DNA from 4 places in the Streptomyces sp. NBC_00663 genome. Region 1 is predicted to be linked to each of the others. Evidence: riboswitches for the same ligand, from Rfam matches in the RefSeq annotation. Region 1 holds a riboswitch; each other region holds the start of a gene.
The links. Region 1 has a riboswitch for cyclic di-AMP ahead of OG866_RS18125 (transglycosylase SLT domain-containing protein). Riboswitches for the same ligand answer to the same signal wherever they lie in the genome.
Positions count from the first base shown of each region.

Region 1 (7,065 bases):
TCGTCGTCCAGCACCCGGTCGAGGTCGAACTCACCGTCGTACCAGACACCGAGCTGCTTGACCTCCTCCACATACACCCGGCTGCCCACCGGGTCCTCGGGGATGTTGCCGAGCATCTCGAAGCCGTCGAGGAGCCAGTAGGCGTAATTCCAGCGGACCTCGCCCTCGCCACCCGGGTACTTCTCCCGCTCGTACTGGCTCTCGGTGTTGTAGCCGATGGCCACGTACGGGTGGCGGTCGTCGGCGTCGACGCGCCAGATGCGGAAGGAGAGGGCGTACATCTCGGGCTTGAGCCGCTCGGGGAAGCGTTCGAGGACGCCGGCGGCTGCCGCCCGCAGATGGTCCAGAAAGGTCTCCGGTCGATCCGTTGGATCCGTCACCCCGCGAGGATCTCACCCACGTCGAAGACCCCTGACGACGACTACGACCGGTACCGGCCCAGCGTCCTCAGCCCCGGTATCGGCCGAGTGTCCTCAGCCCCGGCAGTGCCCGGTCCTCGAAGTCGAACAGGGCGAGGTTCTCCCACGCGTTGCCGGACGCCGGGTCCTCCGGATTCCAGCCGCTGCCGGAGCGGTAGGTCCAGGCGCCTTCCCAGTAGCAGTGGCCGAGGCCCTGACCGCCCGGGACGGCGGCCATGAGGTCGGCCACCGCGCGCAGCCACGCGGCCTGGCCCTCGGGGGTGGCGGGGAAGCCCGGGGTGAGCTGCGCGGGGCTGTTGAGGATGTCGTTGACGTCGTCCTCGCTGCTCAGCGTGAACGGGTACGCGGTCTCGGCGATGACCACCGGCTTGCCGTAACGGGCGGTGATGTCCGCGAAGTTGGCGGCGGCCGCGTCCAGCCCGCCGTGCCAGAAGGGGTAATACGACTGGGCGATGATGTCGAAGTCGAGCCCGTCGGCGACCGCGTTGTCGAACCACCAGCGAGACGTGCCGTTGTCACCGCCCGCGGCGATGTGCAGCATCGTGCGCACCCGGGGCTGGGTGTCCCGGGCGGCGCTCAGCCCGGCCTTCAGCAGCAGGAGGAGATTGCCCCAACCCCCGCCGTCACTGCCCCAGTTCTTGCCCTCGGGCCACAGCATGCCGCCGTTGATCTCATTGCCGACCTGGACGAACGCGGCCGGGGTGCCCTGGCGCCGCAGCGCGCCCAGTACATCGGCCGTGTGGTCGTACACCGCACGGGACAGGCCCGTCACGTCCAGGCCCGCCCACGCCGCCGGCTTGGTCTGGTGCGCCGGGTCGGCCCAGGTGTCCGAGTAGTGGAAGTCGACCCAGATGCCGATGCCGGCCCGCCTCAGCCGGCGGGCGAGGGGGAGGATGTGCGCCTTGGTGTTGTAGCCGTCGACCGGGTCGACCCACACCTTCAGCCGGGCGTGGCTGATCCCCGAGCGGGCGAGCAGCCGGACCGGGTCCTCGCGGTGGCCGTCGGCGGTGCGGTACACGGCGCCGTGGTCCTCGTTCTTGGGCAGCGAGGAGATGTCCATGGCCCGGATCTCCAGGCGGCGCCCGCCTGTTGATGCCGCAGCCGGCACCGCGCCCAGCACGGGGACGGCCAGCGCGGCGGCTCCCGCAGCGGTGAGCACACTGCGTCTACGCATGTCAGAGTCCTTTCACAGCACAAGAACAGAGGTGTCAGCGCGGCTCGCGGAACACCTCGACCGCACCTGCCGGTACGGCGGCCCGGCCGCCGTCGGGTCCGGCGGGTCGCCACCACCCCGAGCGTCGTGCGGCATGGGTGGGCCCCCGGGGATCGGCAAGAGAATGCCCCGGTGTCTGTGAGCGTGCACATATTTCGGAGTGGGGCGACACCCGCGAGCAACAAGTAGGTAACCCGACACACTCTCCATTGACAAGGGGTGAAACGCTTCTGTTCTGTGCACGCTCACAGAGTCATGCCGACCGCGCCCCGGACTCGCCGGAACCGCGGCCGGCCCTTCGAGGACCCAACTCCCATGTCGTGCTGCGGGATTCGACGTGAGCGCCAACCGGAGCGGACGTCAACGGATGTGAAAGGTGCGGCCGTCCGGTTCGCGTCGAGTCGGCGGGGGATTCCATCCGTATTCTCTGATCATGGCCGCACCCACCGCATATTCACTCGTCGCCACTGACCTGGACGGAACCCTGCTCCGGGGCGACGACACGCTCTCCGACCGCTCGCTCGCCGCTCTCGCGCGCGTGGCGGCGGCCGGGGCCCGGCATCTGGTGGTGACCGGCCGGCCGGCCCCGAGAGTGCGGCCGCTCCTCGACGACCTCGGCAGCACCGGGCTCGCGGTGTGCGGGCAGGGTGCGCAGGTCTACGACGCGGGCGCGGACCGTCTGCTGTGGTCGGTCACCCTGGACCGGGAGTTGGCCGAGACCGCGCTCGGCAAGATCGAAGCAGAGGTCGGCCAGGTCTACGCGGCCGTCGACCAGGACGGTGTGGACGGCCTCACGCTCATCGAGCCCGGGTATCTGATGCCGCACCCGACCCTGCCCGCCGTGCGGGTGGGCCGCCGCGACGACCTGTGGTGCGAGCCGATCAGCAAGGTGCTGCTGCGCCACCCCGCCCTGTCCGACGACGAGTTGGCGGCGACCGCGCGCGGAGTCGTCGGTTCCCTCGCGACGGTGACGATGTCCGGCCCCGGCACCGTCGAACTCCAGCCATGCGGCATCACCAAGGCGACGGGCCTCGCACTGGCCGCCGAGTACCTCGGCCTCGGCCCGCGGGACACCCTCGCCTTCGGCGACATGCCCAACGACATCCCCATGTTCGACTGGGCGGCCCACGGCGTCGCGATGGCCAACGCCCACCCCGAACTCAAGGCCGTGGCAGACGAGGTGACCCTGTCGAACGAGGACGACGGCGTCGCCGTCGTCCTCGAAAGACTCTTCAGCGGCTCTTAGTACGCGCCGTACACGTTGTCGATCGAGCCGTACACCGCGGCCGCGTAGTTGCAGGCCGCGGTGATGTTCGCGACCGGGTCGTAGGAGTTCCACGAGGTGCCGGCCACGTGGTACGCGTTGAAGGTCGGGTCGATCACCTGGAGCAGGCCCTTGGAGGGCGTGCCCGCGATCGCGTTGGAGTCCCAGTTGTTGATGGCGTACGGGTTGCCCGAGGACTCACGGATGACGTTGCGGTAGATGCCGTCGTAGGAGCCGGGGATCCCGTTCTGGGCCATGACCTGGAGCGAGGCGCGGATCCAGCCGTCGAGGCTGTCGGAGTAGCCGAGCGAGGTGGCGGTGACCGTGGTCGTGGTGGCCGCGGACGCGGTGGTCGCGCCGACGACGGGGAAGGCGAGCGCGGCGATGGCGGCACCGGTGACGGCGAGCTTGCGGGACAGACGCATGACGAAGTTCCTCTCCGTCGCCTGCGAGGTGAGCTGTCGGGTTCGGGCGGGAGCTGCCCGGCCATGCCGAAGAAGGCATGACTTCACCCCAAGCCGTACCGGTATGTCCGAAGACGCCCGGTCCGGCGACTTACCTGGGTCCCCCGCTCCTGCCGTGAAGTTCTCTGTGTGAGCGATCTACGGGTGGCGGCAGGATTCGGCGTCCACCCGGGCCGGGAACGTATGCGACTGCACATGTCCGAAACAAGTACCGGATTCACAGATGGCACCTGTTGACCTTGGTGCGTGGATTGTGAGGCCCGGAATTCCGGGGTTTTCGGACAGGGTGAAGTGAGCCAACTCACCGTCAAGCGCAAGAGTGGCAAATCGGGCAATGCGGCCCAACTCGCAGTTAACCGGCCGTTCGTGGAATCCGCTTCTCCCAGGTCCGGTGGAAGACCACCTCGCCACCCTCCGTGCAGATCACCTCGTTGGAGGTCAGGAACACAGCCGACTCACAGGTGATCTCCGAGCGGGTCCGGACGGTCGTGTCCCAGCCCAGCTCCGGCCGGTGCAGCCGGATCGACCAGTCCGAGCGGGCGCGGGCCGACAGGGGGTCGGTCTCGTTGACCGAGTACGTCTCCAACGCGTCCTCGGTGAACTCCAGCCCGTCGGGGTAGACGCGGGTGCCGCCGTAGCGGGGGTCGACCTCGAGTCGCCACTCGCCCGTGGCGACGTCCCGGACGACGAGCCGCTCGGGGCGGGGTTCGTCGAGAGTGGCCGGGTGGTTCACGCCCAGTGGTTCCGACTGCTCGGGCTCCCCGAATGCGATGTCGCCGTCCAACTCCCGCGAACGCACCGGCAGTTCCAGGAAGCTGCCCGCCGGGTCCAGCGTGAACCCGGCCTCCGACTCGGGCTGCGGCCAGATCCAGGGCCAGTACGCGGAGGAGACCGCGAGCCGGATGCGATGGCCCGGCGGGAAGACATGCCCGATGCCGTTCAGGTCGAAGACGACCTCCCCGGTCGCCCCCGGCTCCCACGGCACCGCCCGGTCCCGCCCGTGCCGTGCCGACAGGTTCAGCACGCCCCGGGTGACCAGCGTCGACGCACCGTCCGGCGCCACATCGCACAACCGTGCGATCACCTGCCCGCGCGGCACCTCGCACGTCACCCGCAACCGCACCCGGGGCCGCCCCAGCACCCAGGTCTCCTCGCCCACCGCGAACTCGAAACAGGCCGAGCGGGCGTCCTCCTCCCGCTGGTCGGGCGGCAGGTCGGCGTCGTTCCCGAACGGGAAGAAGCGCCCGGCGTCCACCCCCGTGTGCTGCGGGGAGCGGACGAGGACGGGGGCGCCCTGGAGGCCGTACGAGATGGTCGTGACGTGCGGGGAGGGCCAGGCCGGCTCGCCGACCCAGCGGCCGGGGAGGGTGTCGTACACCGTGGCGGGGCGGTGGGAGTCGCTGACGTAGGCCCGCAGGAGGGGTTCGCGCATGACGCCGGTGTCGACGCCCTTCAGGTGCTGGTCCCACCAGCGCAGGGTCTCCTGGAGAAAGCCGATCGCCGGGCCCGGCGGCAGCCCGCGGTCCGGGTACTGGTGGGACCAGGGGCCGATGAGCCCGCGTACCCGGTCCGGCGGCAGCTGCTCGACGAGCCTCAGCACCGTGTCGCGGTACGGGTCGTGCCAGCCGCCCACCGCCAGGACCGCCGCGTCGATCGCGCCGTAGTCCTCGCAGACGCTGCCGTGCCGCCAGTAGGCGTCGCGGGTCTGGTGGTTCAGCCAGGTGTGGATGAACGGGTCGACATGCTCCAGGCGTTCGAGCCACAGGTCCCGCCAGGCCGGGCCCGCGTACTGCGGGTCGGGCGGCCGGGAGACGAAGGCCAGCATGGTGGCGGCCCAGGCGTGCATGTCGACGGCGAGGACGGAACCTCCCATGTAGTGCACGTCGTTGTCATAGCGGTCGTCCGTGGAGCAGACCGTGACGACCGCCTTGAGCGGCTCGGGCGCGAGGGCCGCGATCTGGAGGGAGTTGAAACCGCCCCAGGAGATGCCGAACATGCCCACCCGGCCGTCGCACCAGGGCTGCGCCGCCAGCCAGTTGACCACCTCGACCCCGTCGGCCAGCTCGGTCGCCGAGTACTCGTCCGTCGGCAGCCCCTCGCTGTTGCCGTGCCCACGGACGTCGACGCGCACGGAGGCGTAGCCGTGGCCCGCGTACCAGGGGTGGCGCTGGAAGTCGCGGGGCGCGGTCCAGTCGGTCAGCCGGTACGGCAGGTATTCGAGCAGAGCGGGTACCGGTTCTTCGGTGAGCGGCCGCCACACGCGCGCGTACAACAGCGTCCCGTCCGGGAGCGGGATGCGGAGATCCTCGTGGGCCGTCTCGTAGGGGAAGGACGTACGGATGTGCAGGCTCATCGCTGTGACCTCAGTGGACGGGGTGCATGGTGCGGCGCAGCCACGGCGCGGCGGCCATCACCGCGAGACCCGCGACCACCGCGATCGCGCCGTTGACGCCGAAGTAGGCCGGGTGGGAGACATCGTCGTAGAGCTTCACCGTCTGGGCCTGGATGCCGTTGGCGAGGGCGAGGGAGAGGAACCAGAGGGACATGGTCTGGCTGGAGAAGGCGGCCGGGGCCAGCTTGGTGGTGGCGGACATGCCGGAGGTCTCCAGGAGGATGTCGCCGAGGCCCAGGAGCAGGTAGGAGCCGACGATCCACCAGACGGACATCAGGTAGTCGTCGCTGCCGTGCCCGCTCGTCGGCACGACCATGAGCAGGAACGAGAGACCGCCGAGTACGACGCCGATGGCGATCTTGTTGGAGGCGTGCGGCTGGCTGCGGCCCATCCGTACCCACAGCGCGGCCACGAAGGGCGCGAGCCCGACCTCGAAGGCGCCCAGCGCGGAGGCGTACCAGCTGGCCGGGAAGTCGAAGCCGAGGATCGTCGTCTCGGCGTTCGTCGAGGCCAGCAGCATCATCGTGGAGTAGGCCTGGAAGAGGATGAAGTTGAAGACCGTCGAGGCGAGGAAGAGCACGATGTAGGGCCTGAGCCGGCCGCGTTCCTCCGGAGTGACCCGGGGGCTGGTGAACATCACCGTGAAGTAGACGACCGGCGCGATCACCGAGATCAGCGTGAGCAGGTCGACGAACCGGTCCATGGTCAGCCAGCCGGCCAGGGCGAGCGCGGTGGCGACCAGGCCCACGGCCACGACGCCGACGACGATCAGCCGCACCGCCCGCCGCATCGCGTCCCGAGCGAGCGCGAACTCGGCGGCGTGCTTGCGCCCGGCCAGGTGACGGCGCCCGGCGACGTACTGAACGAGCCCGAAGGTCATGCCGATCGCGGCGGCCGAGAAACCCCAGTGCCAGCCCTTGTGGTCGCCCAGCCAGCCGGTGATCAGGGGGCCCGCGAAGGCGCCGATGTTGATCGCCATGTAGTAGAGGGCGAAACCGGCGTCACGCCGCTCGTCGTCGGTCCGGTAGAGCTTGCCGACCATGGTGGCCACGTTGGGCTTGAGCAGCCCGGTGCCGGCGCTGATCAGCCCGAGGCCCACCCAGGTCATGGCCGAGGTCGGCACGGCCATGGAGTAGTGCCCGCAGGCGATCAGGATGCCGCCCCACAGCACCGCGCGGTACGAGCCGAGCATGCGGTCGGCGAGCCAGCCGCCGGCGACGGAGACGAGGTAGACGAGGGTGCCGTAGGCCGCGGAGACGGAGGCGGCGGTTCCGGCCGACATGCCCATGCCCTCGTTCGCCACCGAGTCGGCG
Region 1 is NZ_CP109027.1:3,995,866-4,002,930, reverse strand. It holds gene OG866_RS18140 (hypothetical protein) at 1-380, opposite strand, end outside; gene OG866_RS18135 (glycoside hydrolase family 53 protein) at 448-1,593, opposite strand; gene OG866_RS18130 (HAD family hydrolase) at 2,066-2,878, shown strand; gene OG866_RS18125 (transglycosylase SLT domain-containing protein) at 2,875-3,321, opposite strand; cyclic di-AMP (ydaO/yuaA leader) riboswitch at 3,325-3,506, opposite strand; gene OG866_RS18120 (CocE/NonD family hydrolase) at 3,713-5,707, opposite strand; gene OG866_RS18115 (peptide MFS transporter) at 5,724-7,065, opposite strand, start outside.

Region 2 (7,065 bases), 1.2 Mb from region 1:
CGCACGACGTCACCGATGGCGAGCAGCATGGTTCCCCCTCGTATGTGGTGGACACCGGGGCTCCGGTTCCCTACGACCCCGCCCGTACGAGCCGCTCCGTAGAGCGCTGGCACGGGCGAGGGAGGCAGCCGGCGCGGCGCTAGCCGCCGCGATTCGGTGGAAGGTGACCGGTCGTCCGCAGCACTTCGAGGTGCTTGCGGACCAGGGATGGAATGGCGCCGCCGTGCCGGTCGATCACGGCCGCGCCCATCGCTTTCGTCGAATCACTGAGACTCCTTCAGACCGCTGAACAGGGGATGTGCACTGCAAGGGGGACCGAAGTCCCCACACGCCGGCCGTTGCTCGCGGTCACCGGGCCACCTCGCCAGTACGGGCCGAAACCCTGTTCCACCTGGCCTTTAGCGGGATTGCAGCGTCCCCGCCCTATGCATTCGTGCAGGTCAAGCACTTACGAGCCCGGATACTGAAGCCCTTTCGGGCCCCGCGCTCCGGTGTGACTTCAGATTGACCTAGGTCAATCTGTCTGTCAAGGAGGTGCGGTAGAAGAGCCTGAGATTGACCTAGGTCCGGTTACTCTCGGGGGTATGGATCAGAGCCCTGAGGTGCCCAAGCCCACGCCGACGGCCAAGGAGATTGCGGCGCAGTTCCGCGAGAGGATCACGGGCCCCGATCGCGAGTACGACGCGGGGGAGCGGCTCCCGGCTGCTCGTGCTCTTGCCAAGGAACTTGGCGTACAGCTCATGACCGTTCAGAGTGCCTACGGTCAACTCCGTGACGAGGGACTGGTCCTCACCCAGCAGGGACGTGGGACGTTCGTCCGTGACCCTGCGGTACCCCTTGGTACCGAGCCGGGCAGCAGCCCTGCATTCTCGGCTCTGGCCGCAGAGCTCAGCACGATTCATGACGCTCTCCGGTTGCTCGGGGAGCGGCTCGACCGGCTTGAGCGGCTTGTGGGAAGCGAGACTCCACCTTCACCGTGAGTTCGTCCGCCCGCCTCAGCAGTCGTTCGACCTTGACGCGCGCCTCGCTCAAACTCGCTTTGATCCAAGCGAGTTCAGCAGGAGTCATGCCTTCCCACTCGCCGCTTCGCTCCGTGATCCCTGACATGCCAATGAGCATGTAGCCGGGAACGGCAGTGGACCCGGACAGACTGTCCGGGTCCACTTTCCTTGCAGGTCACACGGGTTGACGACTCGTCACCTCGTAACGTCGTCCACAGCATCCAGCACTGCCCCCCACGGGAGTTCGCGCCCCGCCGGCGCTTCGCGCGGCTCGTGCAGCGGCCAGACGTCCGGCCCGCCGACGATACGCACGTCCCCCGCCAGGAGGGTGTCGATGTGGTGCTGCCATGCCGGGTGACGGGAGTGAGCCGCGTTCACCCGAGGGAAGACGACCACGGGCAATCCGAGGGTGCCGATCGCCTCGCCCACTTGTGTCAGAGCCTGGTTATCCATCAGGCCCATGGCGAGCTTCGCCACCATGTTTGCCGACGCGGGAGCGACCACATAGCAGTCAACCGGCGGATGACGTCGGGCCTCGCCGGGCAAGCGCGGCTCATCGCGCACAGGCAGTCCGGTCAGCTTCTCCAACTGCTCCACCTCGCCGCTCAATCGCAGCCACTGACCTGCGGTCGGCGTGAGTGTGACGGCCACCTGCCATCCGCGCTCCATCGCAGGCTCAACCAGGCCAGTGCGCAGCACCTCCACGCCTCCGGCCGCGGACCCGACGACTCCGAGCACCCCGCGCTTGCCTGAACTCACTGCACCGCCCTGCACCGTTGAGCCATCACGAACACCTCAGACGATCGCGAGCCGCCGGTGACCGGTGATTGTTTGATCAGATCCCGCAGTGTCTCGCGCACCCTGGGATTGTTGCGCACGAGCTGTGGCGATGTGCGCTCAGCCGTGCGGAGTTCCGTGAATGCCTCATCGCCCTGTCCGTTGAGCGACAGGGCACGCGCGAAGTCGATGCGGTGCGACACGCTGCGTTCCTGTGGCATGTGGTCGACGTTGATCCGGCCGTGTTCCACCACGTACGAGACGTTGTCGAGGTCCAGCTCGACGGACAGGCGGTGAAGCAGGACGTTCGTGGGTCCGAAGCCTGTCTGCCAATAGTTCTCATCTGAGCCGAGATCCTCCGCGAGTGCCTCGGCTCGGTCCAGAAGACCGGTTGCAGTGGGCCGGTCCTGGTGGCGCGCCGCTGCCACGGCGGCACGTAGGTGGATCATCCCCAGCAAGCTGAGTGCCGCGGGGTTGTTGTCGGTCACCTGGGACGACAGCCACGCTGCGGCCGTGTTACCCAGCTCCAACGCGTCGTCGTACCGGCCGTTAGCCAGAAGGGCGTGAGTGCCGGACCGTGCCGCGGACGCCAACACGAGCGGGTCGTCAGACTCGTCAGCGGCACGCATCGCGCGCTCTGCGGCGAGCCACGAGATGTCCGATTCGCCGATCTTCGCGAGTGTCGTAGCTGCGAGGTGATGGGTACGGGCTGACACTGCCCAGCAGTCGCTACGGTCCTCGCCGCGCCGTGCGGCTCGCTCCTCCAACTCTTGCGCAGTCTGAAGGAGCGCGGGGAGCGCAGATATGACGCCGCCGAGTCGACCACGCTGGTAGTCGTTCCATGCTTGCTCCACACGTACAGCCACGGGTGCCGGCGTGGGGAGCTGCACCTCAGCCTCGGGCCCGAAGAGCAGACGAGAAAGCCGACGCGGGCTCATGAGCGCGTCGCGTACGGCCGGTACGTCGTCCTGCTGCTTCTCGTCCTCCATGAGCACGGTCTGACCGAGCAGGTCTCCGAGGGGAACGCGCAGGATGCGAGCCAGCTCAGCGAGCATGTCGATGCGAGGGGGCTTCCGGCGCCCTGTCTCGATCTTTGCCAACCAGTCAGTGCTACGGCCAACCAGGCCAGCGAGCACCTCTTGCGTGTAGCCGCGACGCTTCCGGTAGAACGCGATGCGTTCACCGATGCTGAGGTGATCTCCAAGACCACGCATTGCGTGTTGCCTCCTGCTGGATGGTGGGGGCCGGTTTTCACGGTACAGAGCCGGTGGTGGGGCGGGTAGTTGGCCCCGCGTGCTGCGAGACCGGAACGAGTCTGGAGGCAGCCAACGCAAAGGGCCCGGACAGAGTGTCCGGGCCCTCCTGTTGAGCACCTACACGCTAGATGATCCCTATCTGGCTCAGGCGTAACGTGATGCCCAGATGAGCCCGCTCTTGTGGGCGGTCTCTCATCTGGGCACAAGCGAAGCTCATCTCAGGATCGCTGAGGGCCCCAGGCCAAACGCTCCGGAGCTAAGGGCAGAGCCTCATGGATACGGCTACGAGGTTCGTATCACTGCTCGTTCCACGCGTACGTCAGGATGATGAATGCCATCACGATCGTGCCGCACCCGGCATTCATCCCGAACTCCAGGGCTTTGACCAGCCACAAGTCCATCGGCACGTGATGGATGATGCTGGCGTAGAGGCCCGCGATGATCGAAAACATGACTGCGAACACTGCCTCAAACCCCGGAGCGTAAGACGCCCTGGGGACGGGCGGGTTGTTCGGCAACGCAGACATGACTGCCTTCACCCTTCATTTAAGCCGCCTGTGAAGGATGACCTGTCGGATTCGGGCTGGCGAAGATGCCCGGCTGCGTTGCCGCAGCTTCACCCCAAGGGCTGCCCGGAGGTTTGCTCCGGCGCCCGGTGTTGCTGGGTCCCCCACTCCTGCCGCGCTCCATGTGTACGGAACTCGGCGTCCAGGCAGCGGCAGGACTCAGCGTCCGCCTGGGCGGCCTCACCTACGTCAGTGAGGGCTTGTGATGGGAGATCCTCCACCTCAAAGACGAGTAAATCCAATGGGAGAGCCGCTACGTGCTGTGACTCACACACAGCGCGTCCGGAGGGTGTCGAACGAACGTCTAAACGGGCTGGCAGTAAGCCTATTGACTCAACGTCAGGAAAAAAATCTGACTATAACGATCGCGCCTATAAAGATCAGATAATGACGCTGTGTAGCGCCACGCCCCCCGTTCGGCCGCGGATGGGCGCGAGTCGAAGCGTGGCGGGCCGACCGCGCCCCGGCGACTTCGGAAGGTGCCGTCTGGGTCGAACACGTGAACGGATCCGAGATGTGGGTGATCAATAATGTGGCCGGTTAGTCACTTCGAGTGACTCAAATCACATGTTCGCGTCGACAGTGACCGCCCCAGCCCATACTCTTCAGCCAAGTAGTAGGCGAAGGGTGCTGCCGCACTGAAAGCGGGCAGGCTCAAGGGGAGGGGGGCGAGCGTATTGCTGGGTCCTCTTCCCGCATCAGGGAGGCCGACGTGAGGGAACTGCCAGACTTTGCGCGTCCGCCTGTTGTGGAGGTGGCGTGTGGTCTGCAATTCCGGCGGATCACCGGAATCCATGGCCTGAAGTTGACGCCGCTATACGAAACGTGGAGGGCCGAGCTACCCAATGTAGAGGAGCATCCACCACTTCCTGGTATGGAACCAAACGTCGGGCCGGGGCCGAAGATCAAGCTGGATCTTGCGTCGTTGCCGGCCGCGCGATACTGGTTTCTTGACGACTCCGGGAGGGACTTGGTTCAACTCCAGCAAGACAGGCTGATTGTAAATTGGCGTGACGTTGGGGACGGTACTCCGTATCCACGCTTCGGTTATGTACTTTCCAAACTTAAGAAGCGTCTTGACGAGTTGGCTAATTTTGTTGATCGCGCTTTCGGTGCAAAGCTAGAGGTTATTCATGCCGAGCTAAGCTACGTCAACGCTCTCGCTGGTGAGTCCGGAGACCCTCTGGATCCTCACGATGTGTTCCATACGTGGCCGGACTTCGCTCTGCACCACCTTGGAAAGCCTGTAAATTCGCAAATCGTTTTTGACTTCCCAATCGAGGAGTTTCAGAGCGGGCGAAATTTCTTTTTGCGTGCGGCGATTGAATCTGGAAGCCTGCTCACTGGACAGGCGGGAAATTTCCTCACGATGACCGTCCAGGGGCGTCCTGGCTCCACTGGTTCAAGCGGGGCGGTCGCTGCCATCGAGGAAGCGCATGAGCACCTTGTAGCTAGCTTCGCAGAAATCACCACTGATTCGGCTCACAAGCGATGGGGGAAGCGCTCATGACCGTGATCGTAGGGATGGAACGTCCGGTAGTGACCGGGCTTACCATGCATCGAGCCCATTCGTTGCCGGTCGCGGCAGAAACGGTGTCTCATTCTCACGTGAGTCGAAAAGGGCGAGCTCTGGTAGGTGTGGGTGGCGGTGAGAGCCGAGCGCCGTCCATGCAGGTGCTCCATGATGTGGTGCAACGGCTGAATAAACTCCTTGCGCTCCCCCGGGGATGGGATGGCGGGCGTGAAGAGAAGGTTTCGCCGGATGCCGCTATTGCTAGTCTTCGCATCTTGATGCGGGTGATGAGCAACGATACTCTGCCGCCTCAGGTATTTCCCCTTCCTGACGGAGGTATTCAAATGGAGTGGCATGTCGCAGGGAATTCGATTGAAATCGAAATTTCTGCGAACGGGCAGGATGGTTATGCCGTTTCCGAGAATTCTGAAGGAGACGTAGTGTTTGATTCGGAGTATAGTCTTTCGGGGATTGAGGACTCCCTAATTGAACTGCGTGCCATTCTTTCAGGGCTGTCGCGCCATGCTCTAGCGACTCGCAGCTAATTTTCATTCTGGATCGTCGGGGTGGGGATGCACGAAGAGCAGGATGTTCCGGGGGAGGAATCGCTATGGCGGAGGGTGAGCGTAACGAATCCACATATGATGCGGCGAGACACGGTCACTGAAGAGGAGCGTCCTACCAGCGCGGCTTTCAAGCCTAAGCCGCACGAAGATGGAACTTCGGTATACGTGCGTGGCCTGCTGCATGAGATGGACCTCGATGCTGCGGCAGTGATCGTCAAAAGTGATGACTCGGTGTGGGAAGTCACGGTCAAGGATATCCAAGATGTAAACTTAGATGTGCGTTTGGATCTCTGGCCGCAGGATATTGAGAATGCAGAACATCTGCGCAATGGGGCGCATGCGCTAATTGTAGGATGGGACGGCTGGACCAAGGGGCAGATTTCCTCTGCGGCAAGGGCCCTGGCAAAGGTGGCCGTTTGTGTGTACCGGCCTGACGGTGCATGATCAGGCCGGTACAAGTGCTGACTCTCGGGCTGTTCCAGAGTGGCCGCCCTATCGAGACCGGTTGGACCGCTGGATCGGCTTCGCCGCGTTTTTCCCGCGGGGCTCAGTCCACATCGATCCCTAGCTCGGTGTCTGGGCGGCAGAACGGGCAAGCCTCCACCATGGGGTCGAGCAGTGCCGCGCGGGCGTCCTGTGCGGTCACCGGGTGCGTGGGGCCGGCGTTCCCGCAGTCGTCGGTGTGGATGCGGGCGGGTTCTGGTCCGATCGCCCTCCGCTGTCGCTCCACGGCGAAGCCAGTCGCCTTGGAGCCGCGGGCGTTGCTCGTGAAGCCGGTCAGGGCAGCTGGCTGCTGCGCGCGCACTGAAGATGGCTGCTGTGCTGCATTGCCTTCTGTATGGGCCAGCGCCTCAGCAACAGCCTCGCGCTGAAGACGCAGGTACACGCCCACGGTCTCGTTCTCGGCGATCTGCTGTTCCAGGTGCCGCAGGATCGCTCGGAGGCGAGGGACGTCAGGCGGTAGGGCGGACATCGTCCGTACCGCCGGCCGCGTTGAGGCCCGTCACCTCCAGCCCCCTTCTCCCTGCCCGAGGCTCCGCAGCTCCCGCAAGGCTTCGGGCGTCCGGCCCCCGCGCTCCTGCCAGTGCGAGTGGAACAACACTGCGGTCGACAGCTGGTAGAGGCGACGTCGAAGGCCGGTGTCACCAGGTCTTTTGGCGAGCTGACGGTAGACAGCCGCCCACTCCTGCTGTGCCTGGACGAGGTCGTCGGGGAACGATCGCATGGTCAAATTCAATCATGTGTTCGATTTCCTTGGCGAGCGGTGACGGGTCGCACTCTGCATTGAGGGGTGGGCCTACCGGCCCCGCGCGTCCCGACCGCAGGTATCCGGCCCGCGACCTGCACCTATGTGCTCGTAGTGGACCGAGATCCGGGCCGTCTGTG
Region 2 is NZ_CP109027.1:2,755,992-2,763,056, reverse strand. It holds gene OG866_RS12270 (hypothetical protein) at 1-29, opposite strand, end outside; gene OG866_RS12265 (GntR family transcriptional regulator) at 585-980, shown strand; gene OG866_RS12260 (flavoprotein) at 1,197-1,706, opposite strand; gene OG866_RS12255 (helix-turn-helix domain-containing protein) at 1,757-2,992, opposite strand; gene OG866_RS12250 (hypothetical protein) at 3,331-3,561, opposite strand; cyclic di-AMP (ydaO/yuaA leader) riboswitch at 3,571-3,751, opposite strand; gene OG866_RS12245 (TIGR04255 family protein) at 4,313-5,110, shown strand; gene OG866_RS12240 (hypothetical protein) at 5,107-5,658, shown strand; gene OG866_RS12235 (hypothetical protein) at 5,686-6,123, shown strand; gene OG866_RS12230 (DUF6233 domain-containing protein) at 6,227-6,652, opposite strand.
Region 2: another riboswitch for cyclic di-AMP. It lies ahead of OG866_RS12250 (hypothetical protein); the one in region 1 lies ahead of OG866_RS18125 (transglycosylase SLT domain-containing protein).

Region 3 (7,065 bases), 1.7 Mb from region 1:
GCAAGGAGATCCAGACCATGCGCACCGGTCTGGAACAGCAGGCCGGCGGCTCCAAGGCCCTGGAGACGGCCTGGCTCCAGCAGTACGGCGTCGCCCCCGAGCGCCTCGACGACAACCTCCGCCTCCAGCTGGAGGCCCAGAAACTCGCCGCCGCCCTCGGCACCGACACCAGCCAGCCCGCCTTCTGGGCGGCCCTGTCCAAGGCGTCCGAGGAACTCGACGTCGACCTCAACCCCCGCTACGGCACCTGGGACGTCAAGAAGAGCAGCCGCGTCGACGCCAAGACGCCGTGGGTACGCGAGGTCACGGCATCGGGGACCCAGCAGACGGCCTGACCCGGGAAGCGCGCGGCGGCGGAACGGTACGGCACCGCCGATCACCCTGTGGATGACTCGCGGGGCTGTCGGCGGCGTGGGTTAGCTTCGAACCGTGAACACCACCAGCCCCGAAGTCACGCCGGACACCCCCGCGGACCCCGGCCGCATCGTCCTGCTGACCACCAGCCACCGCGTCGCCCCCGGCCTGCTGTCCTGGCCCGCCTGGCAGGCCCTGCACGCCGCCGACCGGGTGCTGTGCGCCGACGGCGCGCACCCGCAGCTGCCGTATCTGCGCGAGGCCGGGACAGCGGTCGACGAGGCGTCGCCGACCGCGGAGGAACTGGTCGCCGCCTGCGCGGGCGGTCACACCGTGGTCGTCGTGGCGACCGGTGAGGGCGAACCGGCCCTCACCGACGGCCTCGCCCGCCTCGCCGGCTCGGGCCGTGTGTCCATGCCCGATCTGGAACTCCTCCCCGCCTCCTACGACCTCCCCGGCGCCCGCCTCCTCGACCTCGTCCAGGTCATGGACCGCATCCGCGCCGAGTGCCCCTGGTCCTCGCAGCAGACCCACAAGGGCCTGGCCAAGTACGGCATCGAGGAGGCGTACGAACTCGTCGAGGCCATCGAGGACGGCGACCGCGACGAACTCCGCGAGGAACTCGGCGACGTCCTCCTCCAGGTCGTCTTCCACGCCCGCATCGCGGAGGAGCACCCGGACGCCCCCTTCTCCATCGACGACGTGGCAGGCGGCATCGTCACCAAGCTCATCCACCGCCACCCCCATGTCTTCGGCGACGAGACGGCGACGACCCCGGAGGAGGTCAAGGAGCACTGGCTGCGCACCAAGGCGATAGAGAAGCAGCGGGAGTCGGTGACGGACGGCATCCCCCTCGGCCAGCCCGGTCTGGCCCTCGCCACGAAACTGGCGTCGCGGGTCCGGACGGCGGGCCTGGAGGTACCGCTGCCGAAGGGCGAGGGCATCGGGTACGAACTGCTCGCGCTGGCGGCCGGCGCCGAGGCCGAGGGCGTCGATCCGGAGGCGGCGCTGCGGGTGGCGGCGCGGGCCTATCGGGACGCCGTACGCACGGCTGAGGGGCTCGGCGCTTAGTGCCGTCGCCTTGCTGTCGGAGTACTTAGGACCGGGACGAAGCAGCGGGCCGCCGCCAGGGGGTACCCCGGCGCGAAGGAGGGCATGGAGGAAAACCCGGATACGGTCAAGGAGTGACCGACCAGCCCCTCGCCGACCGCGCCACCCCCTCGGCCCCCGAACTCTTCACGTGGGAGTTCGCCACCGACCCCTACCCTGCCTACGCCTGGCTCCGCGAGCACGCGCCCGTGCACCGGACGCGGTTGCCGAGCGGTGTGGAGGCCTGGCTGGTCACGCGTTACGCCGACGCCAAGCAGGCCCTCGCCGACCAGCGGCTCAGCAAGAACCCCGCGCACCACGCCGAGCCCGCGCACGCCAAGGGGAAGACCGGCATCCCCGGGGAGCGCAAGGCGGAGTTGATGACGCATCTGCTCAACATCGACCCGCCGGACCACACGAGGCTGCGCCGGCTCGTCAGCAAGGCGTTCACGCCGCGCAGGGTCGCCGAGTTCGCCCCGCGCGTGCAGGAGTTGACCGATCAGCTGATCGACCGGTTCGCCGCTCAGGGTTCCGCCGACCTCATCCACGACTTCGCCTTCCCGCTCCCCATCTACGCCATCTGCGACCTGCTCGGCGTCCCACGCGAGGACCAGGACGACTTCCGGGACTGGGCCGGAATGATGATCCGGCACGGGGGAGGGCCGCGCGGCGGGGTCGCGCGCTCGGTGAAGAAGATGCGCGGGTATCTGCTGGAGCTCATCCACCGCAAGCGCGAGAGCCTCCCCGCCGACCCCGTCCCCGGCGAGGACCTGATCTCCGGCCTTATCCGGGCCTCCGACCACGGCGAGCACCTCACCGAGAACGAGGCCGCGGCGATGGCCTTCATCCTTTTGTTCGCGGGGTTCGAAACCACGGTCAATTTGGTGGGTAATGGTCTGTTTGCTCTGATGACCCACCCCGACCAGCGTGCCCGCCTCCAGGACTCCCTCGCCGCCGGCGAGACCGGCCTCCTGGAGACCGGTGTCGAGGAACTCCTGCGCTACGACGGCCCGGTGGAGCTCGCCACATGGCGCTTCGCCACCCAGCCGCTCACCGTCGGAGGGCAGGACATCGCCCCCGGCGATCCCGTGCTCGTCGTGCTCGCCGCCGCCGACCGGGACCCCGCGCGGTTCGCCGACCCCGACACCCTCGACCTGTCCCGCCGTGACAACCAGCATCTCGGCTATGGCCACGGCATCCACTACTGCCTCGGCGCACCGCTCGCCCGGCTGGAGGGTCAGACCGCGCTCGCCACTCTGCTCACCCGGCTCCCCGACCTCCGACTCGCGGTGGATTCAGCCGATTTGAGATGGCGCGGCGGTCTCATCATGCGTGGGCTGCGGACGTTGCCGGTCGAGTTCACGCCGACCTCGTAGCCGGGTTCGCGCCAACTCGGCCATGAGTGCAGGTCGTTGTAAACGTGACACGCTCTCATGTCTGTGATCTTCACGTGATCTGCGCGGCATTAACTTGTGACAAGTGATCGTCTGCCGATACGTTCACCAACCAGCGTGGCGCCCAGCCTCACTCGCCACGCCGGTCACCGCTGTCTCGCGAAAGGTCCCCGCATGCTCACCGGGAACGGTCGTCACCGTCGCCCCCGCCAGGCTCCGGCACTTCTCGTCGCGGCCGGAGTGACCGGCTCCGCCATCGCGATCCCGCTGCTCGCCGCCACCGCCGCGAGCGCGGCCGACGGAAGCACCTGGGACAAGGTCGCCAAGTGCGAGACCGATGGCTCCTGGAGCCAGAACAACGGTGACGGTACCTACGGCGGGCTCAGCCTCTCCCAGGAGGACTGGGAGAAGTACGGCGGCCTCGACTACGCCCCGACCGCCGACCTGGCCAGCCGCAACCAGCAGATAGCCGTCGCCGAGAAGGTCCTCGCGGACCAGGGTGTCGGCGTCTGGGGCGCCTGTGGGCTGCTCAACGGGCTGAGCAAGGACTCCGGGTCGGCCGATGTCGACACGGGTGTCGGAAGCGGCTCGTCCGGCGCGGACACCTCCGAGTCCGATGCGTCCGGATCAGGGTCGGAATCATCCGGGTTGCCCAACTCCTCGGAGTCCGACTCGTCGGGCGACACCTCCACCGACGCCTCCGGCGATGCGTCCGACGGCGCCTCCGGCGATGCCTCCGCCTCGCCCTCCGCCTCACCGGACAAGTCTTCCAAGTCGGACACTTCCGACTCCGGTCCGGCCGATTCACAGTCGCCGGACAGCTCACCCACAGTTCCGGCCAATGAGGTCGAATCGGACAACTCGTGGCAGGAAGGCGGCTCTTCGAGCCTCGTCGACATCGGCGCTCTCGGTGCCGACGCCGAGGACGGCACGGACGCCGCCGCAGATGCCACCGCGGGCACCGGACGGCATCGTGGCGCGAGCGCCGCCGAGAAGGCGTACGCCGTCCGCGAGGGCGACACGCTCGCCTCCATCGCCGACTCCCTTGGACTCGACGGCGGATGGCGCCGGCTCTACGCCGTGAACAAGAAGGTCATCGGCGCCGACCCGAGCGCCATCATGCCCGGTCAGACCCTCGTAGTCAGGTCTGAATAGGGCGAAAACCGGCGGGAGTTCACGTCATGCTTCGCGCTGAATGTCCGTTTTGGCGAAAGTGTGGGATGAGTCTCAGAAGCCCTGATCGTCTTTGAAATTCCCCGGATTCCGTGGCTACGGTCAACACCGCTCGTCACCGCGAGCCCCGGCTGCCGCAACGCCGAATCCTGCCAGCGGCCGTCCGGGAACAGTCGTCGCGTCAAGCGCCGTAGGCAGGAGCGGGGGACCCAAGGTAAGTGCCGGGCCCAGCAGTTCACGCTGGACCGGCTTGGGGTGAAGCCGCGCATCGGGAGATGCGCGGCCGGGCAACTCAACCGGCCCGAACCCGACAGCTCACCTCGCAGGCGTCGGTGAGGGGATCCACCATGCTGTTTTCCGGCAAGGGCAAGCACCGTCGTCCGTCCAAGGCCACCCGCGTCGCCGCGCTCGCCGGCGTCACCGGTGTCGCCATCGCCGCCCCGCTGATGGCGGCCGGCAACGCCTCCGCCGCCACCGCCTCCGAGTGGGACGCCGTCGCCCAGTGCGAGTCGGGCGGCAACTGGTCCATCAACACCGGCAACGGCTACTACGGCGGTCTCCAGTTCTCCGCCTCGACCTGGGCCGCGTACGGCGGCACGGCGTACGCCTCCACCGCCGACCAGGCCTCCAAGTCGCAGCAGATCGAGATCGCCGAGAAGGTCCTCGCCTCCCAGGGCAAGGGCGCCTGGCCGACCTGTGGTGTGGGCCTGTCCGGCGCCACCTACAGCGGCGGCAGCAGCTCGTCCTCCTCCGGCTCCTCCAGCTCGTCGAGCGACAGCAGCACCAGCACCCGTTCCTCCGAGCAGTCGACGTCCCGTTCCTCGGAGCGCACGACCGCCAAGAAGACCGTCACCACCCCGACCGGCAAGAAGGTCAAGAAGGGCGACGGCGAGTACAAGGTCGTCAAGGGTGACACCCTCAGCTCCATCGCCGAGAAGCACCAGGTGAAGGGCGGCTGGCAGAAGCTGTTCAAGCTGAACAAGGACATCATCACCGACGCCGACTTCATCTACCCGGGCCAGCAGCTGCACCTCAAGTAAGAGGCACGGGCCAGGCCCAGCTGAACCACAGCGCCCTCACATCCGTGGTCCTCATACTGAAGGCCTCGTGAGGGTCCCCCCGTCCCCACGGGCTCCCCGCTCCGGTGCGTGTTCCCCCGTACGCACCGGGGCGGGGTTTTTTCTGCGCCGGTTTCCGCCAGGTTTCCGAAACCGTCTTTGTTCCGTTCGGAAACAATTTACTCTCGGTTCTGTCCACGGGGCGGTCCACGCGGTGGCCGATGGCCCGGAGCCGGTTAGGCTCGGTCTCGCAGAACCCACCGCGGTCCCGGCGGACCGTGTCACATCCCAAGAAGGAGATGCTCGTGCCGTCCATCGACGTCGTCGTAGCCCGGGAAATCCTGGACTCCCGAGGCAACCCCACGGTCGAGGTCGAGGTCGGCCTCGACGACGGCAGCACGGGTCGTGCCGCCGTCCCCTCCGGCGCCTCCACGGGCGCCTTCGAGGCCATCGAGCTTCGCGACGGTGACCCGAACCGCTACATGGGCAAGGGTGTCGAGAAGGCCGTCCTCGCCGTCATCGAGCAGATCGGCCCGGAGCTGGTCGGCTACGACGCCACCGAGCAGCGCCTGATCGACCAGGCCATGTTCGACCTGGACGCCACCGACAACAAGGGCTCCCTCGGCGCCAACGCCATCCTCGGCGTCTCCCTCGCCGTCGCCCACGCCGCCTCCGAGGCCAGCGACCTCCCGCTCTTCCGCTACCTGGGCGGCCCGAACGCGCACCTGCTGCCGGTGCCGATGATGAACATCCTGAACGGTGGCTCGCACGCCGACTCCAACGTGGACATCCAGGAGTTCATGATCGCCCCGATCGGCGCGGAGTCCTTCTCCGAGGCGCTGCGCTGGGGCGCCGAGGTCTACCACACCCTCAAGAAGGTGCTGAAGACCAAGGGCCTGTCCACCGGCCTCGGCGACGAGGGCGGCTTCGCCCCGAACCTGGAGTCCAACCGCGCCGCCCTCGACCTCATCGTCGAGGCCATCAAGCAGGCCGGTTACGTCCCCGGTGAGCAGATCGCGCTCGCGCTCGACGTCGCCGCGTCCGAGTTCTACAAGGACGGCAAGTACGAGTTCGAGGGCAAGTCCCGCTCGGCCGCCGAGATGACGGAGTACTACGAGGAGCTCGTGGCGGCGTACCCGCTCGTCTCCATCGAGGACCCGCTGTTCGAGGACGACTGGGCCGGCTGGAACGTCATCACCGAGAAGCTGGGCGACAAGGTCCAGATCGTCGGCGACGACCTCTTCGTCACCAACCCGGAGCGCCTGGCCCGCGGCATCGAGGAGGGCTCCGCCAACGCCCTGCTCGTCAAGGTCAACCAGATCGGTTCGCTGACCGAGACCCTGGACGCCGTCGAGATGGCCCAGCGCAACGGCTTCAAGTGCATGATGTCCCACCGCTCCGGCGAGACCGAGGACGTCACCATCGCCGACCTCGCCGTCGCGGTGAACTGCGGCCAGATCAAGACCGGCGCCCCGGCCCGCTCGGACCGCGTCGCCAAGTACAACCAGCTGCTGCGCATCGAGGAGATCCTCGACGACGCCGCGGTGTACGCCGGTCGCAGCGCGTTCCCGCGGTTCCGCTCCGCGGACCATTAAGCACAGCGAGGGCTGACACCCTCAAGACAGCGTCGTACGTACGTCCCCGTACTCGGTCCCGTACCGTGTGCGGGGACGTACGCGCGTGTGAAACGGGAGTGAGAGATGGCCGTCAAGGACCGGGACCGCTTCTCCACCGCGACCCGGATCAAGCTGCTCGGTGAGCAGACGGCCGCCCGGGTCTACCGCTCCCAGACCAAGCGCCAGGCCCGCCGCTCCCGGCTGACCGGCCGCGCGGCGCTGCTCGCGCTGGTGCTGTGCTCGCTCGTCGTCGCGCTCGCGTACCCGATAAGGCAGTACGTCTCCCAGCGCGCCGAGATCGGCGATCTTCAGCGGCAGCAGGAGCAGGCCAGGCAGCGGGTCGAGCAGCTGCGCGACCTCAAGGCGCGGTGGCAGGACGAC
Region 3 is NZ_CP109027.1:5,685,058-5,692,122, forward strand. It holds gene OG866_RS25915 (SurA N-terminal domain-containing protein) at 1-335, shown strand, start outside; gene OG866_RS25920 (nucleoside triphosphate pyrophosphohydrolase) at 430-1,425, shown strand; gene OG866_RS25925 (cytochrome P450 family protein) at 1,539-2,819, shown strand; gene OG866_RS25930 (LysM peptidoglycan-binding domain-containing protein) at 3,012-3,992, shown strand; cyclic di-AMP (ydaO/yuaA leader) riboswitch at 4,187-4,354, shown strand; gene OG866_RS25935 (transglycosylase family protein) at 4,358-5,050, shown strand; gene eno (phosphopyruvate hydratase) at 5,368-6,663, shown strand; gene OG866_RS25945 (FtsB family cell division protein) at 6,769-7,065, shown strand, end outside.
Region 3: another riboswitch for cyclic di-AMP. It lies ahead of OG866_RS25935 (transglycosylase family protein); the one in region 1 lies ahead of OG866_RS18125 (transglycosylase SLT domain-containing protein).

Region 4 (7,065 bases), 1.5 Mb from region 1:
AGGAAGGAGCCCTGCATCTCGTCGACGACGTCGATGTCGAGGATCTTCTCCTCGTACGAGTCGTCGGGCGGCGGGGTCTTCGTGCTGCGGCGGGCCATCGCTGCCGGCTCCTCTTTTCTGGTCGCTCGCCTATGGGTCGCTCGCGCCCCTTCGGCTCACTCTTGCTCAAGCGTGAACGGGATCTGACGCGGACCATTGTGGACCCCGGCACTGACAACGCGGACGACGACCCGACGTCAGCTCTCCCGCCGGAAGTTCACCCGCGCCGCACGGCGGCCCGTCCGCAGGCTACGGGATCTCGCTGTCGGCGTACGACCACCGGGAACTTCACCGGTGGTCCGCACGCTTGCATACAGTGGCAGGACCGGCAGAAAAACGCGGTTACGGCAACCGCACCGCGATCGAAGGGACGTACATGCCCATGGGTCACACGGCCACAGACCAGGCAGGCACCGGGGGCCTGACAGCGACCGAGCACCGCCTGGCCAACGGGCTGCGCGTGGTGCTCTCCGAGGACCACCTGACCCCGGTCGCGGCGGTGTGCCTCTGGTACGACGTCGGCTCGCGCCACGAGGTCAAGGGGCGTACCGGACTGGCTCACCTCTTCGAGCATCTGATGTTCCAGGGCTCCGGCCAGGTCAAGGGCAACGGCCACTTCGAGCTCGTCCAGGGCGCCGGCGGCTCGCTCAACGGCACCACCAGCTTCGAGCGCACCAACTACTTCGAGACCATGCCCGCCCACCAGCTGGAGCTCGCGCTCTGGCTGGAGGCCGACCGCATGGGCTCGCTGCTCGCCGCCCTCGACGACGAGTCGATGGAGAACCAGCGGGACGTGGTGAAGAACGAGCGCCGCCAGCGCTACGACAACGTCCCCTACGGCACGGCGTTCGAGAAGCTCACCGCCCTCGCCTACCCGGAGGGCCACCCCTACCACCACACCCCGATCGGCTCGATGGCCGACCTGGACGCGGCCACCCTGGAGGACGCCCGCGCGTTCTTCCGGACGTACTACGCGCCGAACAACGCGGTGCTGTCCATCGTCGGCGACATCGACCCCGAGCAGACGCTCGCCTGGGTCGAGAAGTACTTCGGCTCGATCGCGTCCCACGACGGCAAGCCCGCCCCGCGCGACGGCTCGCTGCCCGAGGTCATCGGCGAGCAGCTGCGCGAGGTCGTCGAGGAGGAGGTCCCCGCGCGCGCGTTGATGGCCGCCTACCGGCTGCCGCACGACGGCACGCGCGAGGCCGACGCGGCCGACCTGGCCCTCACCGTCCTCGGCGGCGGCGAGTCCTCCCGCCTCTACAACCGGCTCGTCCGCCGCGACCGTACGGCCGTCGCGGCCGGCTTCGGTCTGCTGCGGCTGGCCGGAGCGCCCTCCCTGGGCTGGCTGGACGTGAAGACGTCCGGTGACGTCGAGGTGCCGGTCATCGAGACCGCCATCGACGAGGAGCTCGCCCGGTTCGCCGCGGAGGGCCCCACGGACGAGGAAATGGAGCGCGCCCAGGCCCAGTTGGAGCGCGAGTGGCTGGACCGGCTCGGCACCGTCGCGGGCCGCGCCGACGAACTGTGCCGCTACGCAGTCCTGTTCGGCGACCCGCAGCTCGCCCTCACCGCGGTCAACCGCGTCCTGGAGGTGACCGCGGCGGAGGTCCAGGAGGTCGCCAAGGCCCGCCTGCGCCCCGACAACCGCGCGGTGCTCGTCTACGAACCCGTCTCCGGGGAGACCGCCGAGGACGCGGACCCGCCCGAGGACCCCGAGGCCGAAGCCACCGTCGAAGCCGGTGACAAGAACGAGGAGGCGGCCAAGTGACCGAGCTCGCCACGATGGAGTTCCAGCCCCAGCCCCAGGCGGGCGAGGCCAAGCCCTGGGCGTTCCCGGCCCCCACGCGCGGGACGCTCCACAACGGCCTCACCGTGCTGCGCTGCCACCGCCCCGGCCAGCAGGTCGTCGCCGTCGAGGTCCTTCTCGACGCCCCCCTGGACGCCGAACCGGCGGGCCTGGACGGCGTCGCCACGATCATGGCGCGCGCCTTCTCCGAGGGCACCGACAAGCACTCCGCCGAGGAGTTCGCCGCCGAGCTGGAGCGCTGCGGCGCCACCCTCGACGCGCACGCCGACCACCCCGGCGTCCGCCTGAGCCTCGAAGTCCCGGTCTCCCGGCTGCCCAAGGCGCTCGGGCTGCTCGCCGACGCCCTCAGGGCGCCCGCGTTCGCGGACGACGAGGTCGAGCGCCTGGTCACCAACCGCCTCGACGAGATTCCGCACGAGCTGGCCAACCCCTCGCGCCGGGCCGCCAAGGAGCTCTCCCGGACGCTGTTCCCGGCGGACCTGCGCATGTCCCGCCCCCGCCAGGGCACCGAGGAGACCGTCCAGAACATCGACTCGGCGGCCGTACGCGCCTTCTACGAGAAGCATGTCCGCCCCGCCACCGGCACCGTCGTGGTCGTCGGCGACCTCACGGACGTCGACCTGGACGCGCTGCTCGGCGACACCCTCGGCTCGTGGACCGGCTCCGCGGCCGAGCCGCGCCCGGTACCGGCCATCACCGCCGACGACACCGGCCGGGTCGTCATCGTGGACCGCCCCGGCGCCGTCCAGACGCAGCTGCTGATCGGCCGTATCGGCGCCGACCGGCACGACCGCGTGTGGCCCGCGCAGGTGCTCGGCACCTACTGCCTCGGCGGCACCCTCACCTCCCGCCTGGACCGCGTCCTGCGCGAGGAGAAGGGCTACACCTACGGCGTGCGCGCGTTCGGGCAGGTCCTCAGGTCCGCCCCGGACGGCACCGGTGCCGCGATGCTGGCCATCAGCGGCTCCGTCGACACCCCGAACACCGGCCCCGCCCTCGACGACCTGTGGACGGTGCTGCGCACCCTCGCCGCGGAGGGGCTCACCGACGCCGAGCGTGACGTCGCCGTGCAGAACCTCGTCGGTGTGGCACCGCTCAAGTACGAGACCGCGGCGGCCGTGGCGAGCACGCTGGCGGACCAGGTCGAGCAGTACCTGCCCGACGACTACCAGGCCACGCTGTACCGGCAGCTCGCCGCGACCGGCACGGTCGAGGCCACCGCGGCGGCCGTCAACGCCTTCCCGGTGGACCGTCTGGTGACGATCCTGGTCGGCGACGCGGCGGCCATCAAGGAGCCCGTGGAGGCCCTCGGCATCGGTGAAGTGACCGTGGTGTCGGCCGAGTAGAGCACGCGCGCGTGAAGGGGCCCTGGCGACTGATGCGTCACCAGGGCCCTTTGATGTCCGAATTGAAGGTTGGTTGCCCGTTTGCCCTGTGGGATGCGCTACAAACTTCCTGATCCGTTTGGGGATTGAAAGTGGCCCCCCTTAGCGTCGTCCGGGCTGTTCGTCACGCAGTGCGCCGCATCCGCGGCACCGGACAGTCATCGCCGAGTCCCCGTACGGCGCGAGCCAGGGGAGCCGGGGACCCATGCAGTCCCTGGGGTGAATCGGATGCCCGCGCGTCAGCGAGGGGGTCCGTAGGAGACCTTCCTGCTCCGAACCCGTCAGCTAACCCGGTAGGCGAGAGGGAAGGAAAGGATCAGCCACTACATGGCGTTCACGCGCGCCACCGGGAAGCACCGTGCCCCGAGCCGGATGAAGCGCACCACCGCCCGTGCGGCGGGGATCGCGGCTCTCACCACCACCGGCGTCATCGGCACCCTCGCCGCCCCGGCCCTCGCCGCGGAGCCCGCGGCCGAGCAGACCGGCCTCATCCCGGTCGTCACCATCGGCGACTCGGTCGCCGACCAGATCGACGCCCAGGCCGAGGCCCAGCAGCAGGCCGCCGAGGAGGCCGCTCAGCAGAAGGCCGAGGAGCTGGCGCGCAAGAAGGCCGCCGCCAAGGCCAAGAAGGAGCGCGAGGCCAAGGAGCGCGCCGCCCGCGCCGCCGCCGAGCGCAAGCGCCTCAGCTCCTACGTCGCCCCGATCTCTGGCTCGTACATCTCCACCGGCTACAAGGCCGGCGGCGCCGTCTGGTCCTCCGGCAGCCACACCGGGGTCGACTTCCACGCCGCCAGCGGCACCTCCGTCCACGCGGTCGGCTCCGGCACCGTCGTCGAGGCCGGCTGGGGCGGGTCGTACGGCAACAACATCGTGATCAAGATGAACGACGGCACGTACACCCAGTACGGCCATCTGTCGTCCATCGGTGTCTCGGTCGGCCAGACGGTCACCCCGGGCCAGCAGATCGGCCTGTCCGGCGCGACCGGCAACGTCACCGGCCCGCACCTGCACTTCGAGGCCAGGACGACCGCCGAGTACGGCTCGGACATCGACCCCGTCGCCTACCTGCGCTCGCACGGTGTGAACGTCTGACACGCGGTGTGAACGTCTGACGACGGATCGCAGGATCTCCCGGAACCCCGGCTCACCCGAGCCGGGGTTTCGCCGTTTTCGGTACCCGGCTGTCCAAAAAATATCCATGGATTCCGGTCCGCCATCGGAAATTCCCGCTCTTTGCAATAGAGTCACTGAACACACGTCAATCATCGACGTTTCACGGGGATTAAGACGGAGGTCGGTCATGCGTATTCCGGCGCACTCGGTATGCACCGCGATCAGGGACGACATCGTCTCCGGTGTCCACGAGCGCGGCAGCCGCCTCACCGAGGAACTCCTCGCCCGCCGCTACGGCGTCTCCCGTGTCCCCGTCCGGGAGGCCCTGCGCACGCTGGAGGCCGAGGGCTTCGTGGTGACGCGGCGGCACGCGGGCGCGTGCGTCGCCGAACCGACCGAGCAGGAGGCCGCCGACCTGCTGGAGATGCGGATGCTCCTGGAGCCGCTGGGCGCCTCCCGGGCCGCCCAGCGCCGCACCGAGGCGCACCTCAAGGTCCTGCGCGGCCTGGTCAGGCTGGGGCAGGAGCGGGCCAGGCGGGGCAACAGCGAGGATCTGCGCTCCCTGGGCGGCTGGTTCCACGAGACGCTCGCGCAGGCCTCCGGCAGCCCCGCGCTGACCTCGATGCTGACCCAGCTGCGCCACAAGATCTCCTGGATGTACACGGTGGACGCGCCCGCCAACCCCGCCGAGTCCTGGGCCGAGCACGGCGCGATCGTCGACGCCGTGGCACGCGGCGACGGGGAACGCGCGCGTGCGGTCACCGCGCTGCACACCGAGCGCTCGACCGCCGTGCACCGGCTCCGATTCCGCGCCGCGGGAGATCGGCCCGATCGTGTGAGGAACTCGCAACATCCCGTAAACATGACGAGCCTGCGGCATTAACACGAGGGCCGTATACAAAGAGGAAGTAATTCGCGGGGATTATTTCTGCTGCCCGTCCGAGGGAAATGCAAAGGGCCCGCCCGATAAACTCGGACGAGCCCTTCAGTGGTGCCGTGATTCAGTCGGCCCCGATAAATCAGACGGTCTCGGGAAGCTCCTCGAGCCCCTCGGAGACCAGCTTCGCCAGACGGTCGAGGGCGGCGTCCGCACCCTCGGCGTCCGACGCGAGGACGATCTCCTCGCCGCCCTGGGCGCCCAGGCCCAGGACCGCCAGCATGGAGGCCGCGTTGACGGGGTTGCCGTCGGCCTTGGCGATCGTCACGGGGATACCGGAGGCCGTGGTGGCCCGGACGAAGATGGAAGCGGGGCGGGCGTGGAGGCCCTCGGCCCAGCCGACGTTGACGCGGCGCTCAGCCATGTGATGCTGCCCTTCGGTGTTCAGGGTTGTCTAGACCAGTTTCCCACACGTGAAGTACCTCCGGAGCGGACCTTCGTCCCGTCCGGGGTGAGTCGTCGGACCGCGGCCTCGGTCCGACTTCCGTCCTCTTGCGATCCTCTTGCGCTCTCCACAGACTGCCTCGCGCCGTTGTCGTACGCGAGCCGTACTCTGGGGCCCATGCAGACCTCGTCGGACCGGCACGAGTACCCCTCCCACTGGGAGGCCGACGTGGTGCTGCGCGACGGCGGCACCGCGCGCATCCGCCCCATCACCGTTGATGACGCCGAGCGCCTGGTCAGCTTCTACGAGCAGGTCTCGGACGAGTCGAAGTACTACCGCTTCTTCGCGCCCTACCCGCGCCTGTCCGCAAAGGACGTCCACCGCTTCACGCACCACGACTTTGTGGACCGGGTGGGGCTCGCCGCCACGGTCGGCGGCGAGTTCATCGCCACCGTACGCTACGACCGCATCGGCGCCGACGGAATGCCCGCGACCGCTCCCTCCGACGAGGCCGAGGTCGCCTTCCTGGTCCAGGACGCCCACCAGGGACGCGGTGTCGCCTCCGCCCTCCTCGAACACATCGGTGCCGTCGCCCGCGAGCGCGGCATCCGCCGCTTCGCCGCCGAGGTGCTGCCCGCCAACACCAAGATGATCAAGGTGTTCATGGACGCCGGGTACACCCAGAAGCGCAGCTTCGAGGACGGCGTCGTACGCCTGGAGTTCGACCTCGAACCCACCGACCGCTCGATGGCCGTGCAGTACGCGCGCGAACAGCGCGCGGAGGGGCGGTCCGTGGAGCGGCTGCTCAAGCCCGGCTCGGTCGCGGTGGTCGGTGTCGGCCGCACCCCCGGCGGGGTGGGCCGCAGCATCCTCGACAACATCCGGGAGGCCGGCTTCACCGGCCGCCTGTACGCCGTGAACAAGGCCTTCACCGACAAGGAGCTCGACGGGATCCCGGCGCACCGCTCCGTGCGCGACATCGAGGGCCCCGTCGACCTCGCGGTCGTCGCCGTGCCCGCCGAACACGTCCCCGAGGTCGTCACCGAGTGCGGCGAACACGGCGTGCAGGGCCTCGTCGTGATCTCCGCCGGGTACGCGGAGAGCGGCCCCGAGGGACGCGAGCGCCAGCGCGAACTCGTCCGGCACGCACGCGCGTTCGGCATGCGGATCATCGGCCCCAACGCCTTCGGCGTCATCAACACCTCCCCGGACGTCCGGCTCAACGCCTCCCTCGCCAACGAGACCCCGCGCCCCGGCCGCATCGGGATGTTCGCCCAGTCCGGCGCCATCGGCATCGCCCTGCTCTCCCGGCTGCACCGACGCGGCGGCGGCGTCACGGGGGTCACCGGCGTCTCCACCTTCGTCTCCTCCGGCAACCGCGCGGACGTCTCCGGCA
Region 4 is NZ_CP109027.1:2,487,285-2,494,349, reverse strand. It holds gene OG866_RS11165 (DNA gyrase/topoisomerase IV subunit A) at 1-98, opposite strand, end outside; gene OG866_RS11160 (M16 family metallopeptidase) at 416-1,810, shown strand; gene OG866_RS11155 (M16 family metallopeptidase) at 1,807-3,195, shown strand; cyclic di-AMP (ydaO/yuaA leader) riboswitch at 3,387-3,549, shown strand; gene OG866_RS11150 (M23 family metallopeptidase) at 3,562-4,326, shown strand; gene OG866_RS11145 (GntR family transcriptional regulator) at 4,535-5,230, shown strand; gene OG866_RS11140 (HPr family phosphocarrier protein) at 5,367-5,648, opposite strand; gene OG866_RS11135 (bifunctional acetate--CoA ligase family protein/GNAT family N-acetyltransferase) at 5,847-7,065, shown strand, end outside.
Region 4: another riboswitch for cyclic di-AMP. It lies ahead of OG866_RS11150 (M23 family metallopeptidase); the one in region 1 lies ahead of OG866_RS18125 (transglycosylase SLT domain-containing protein).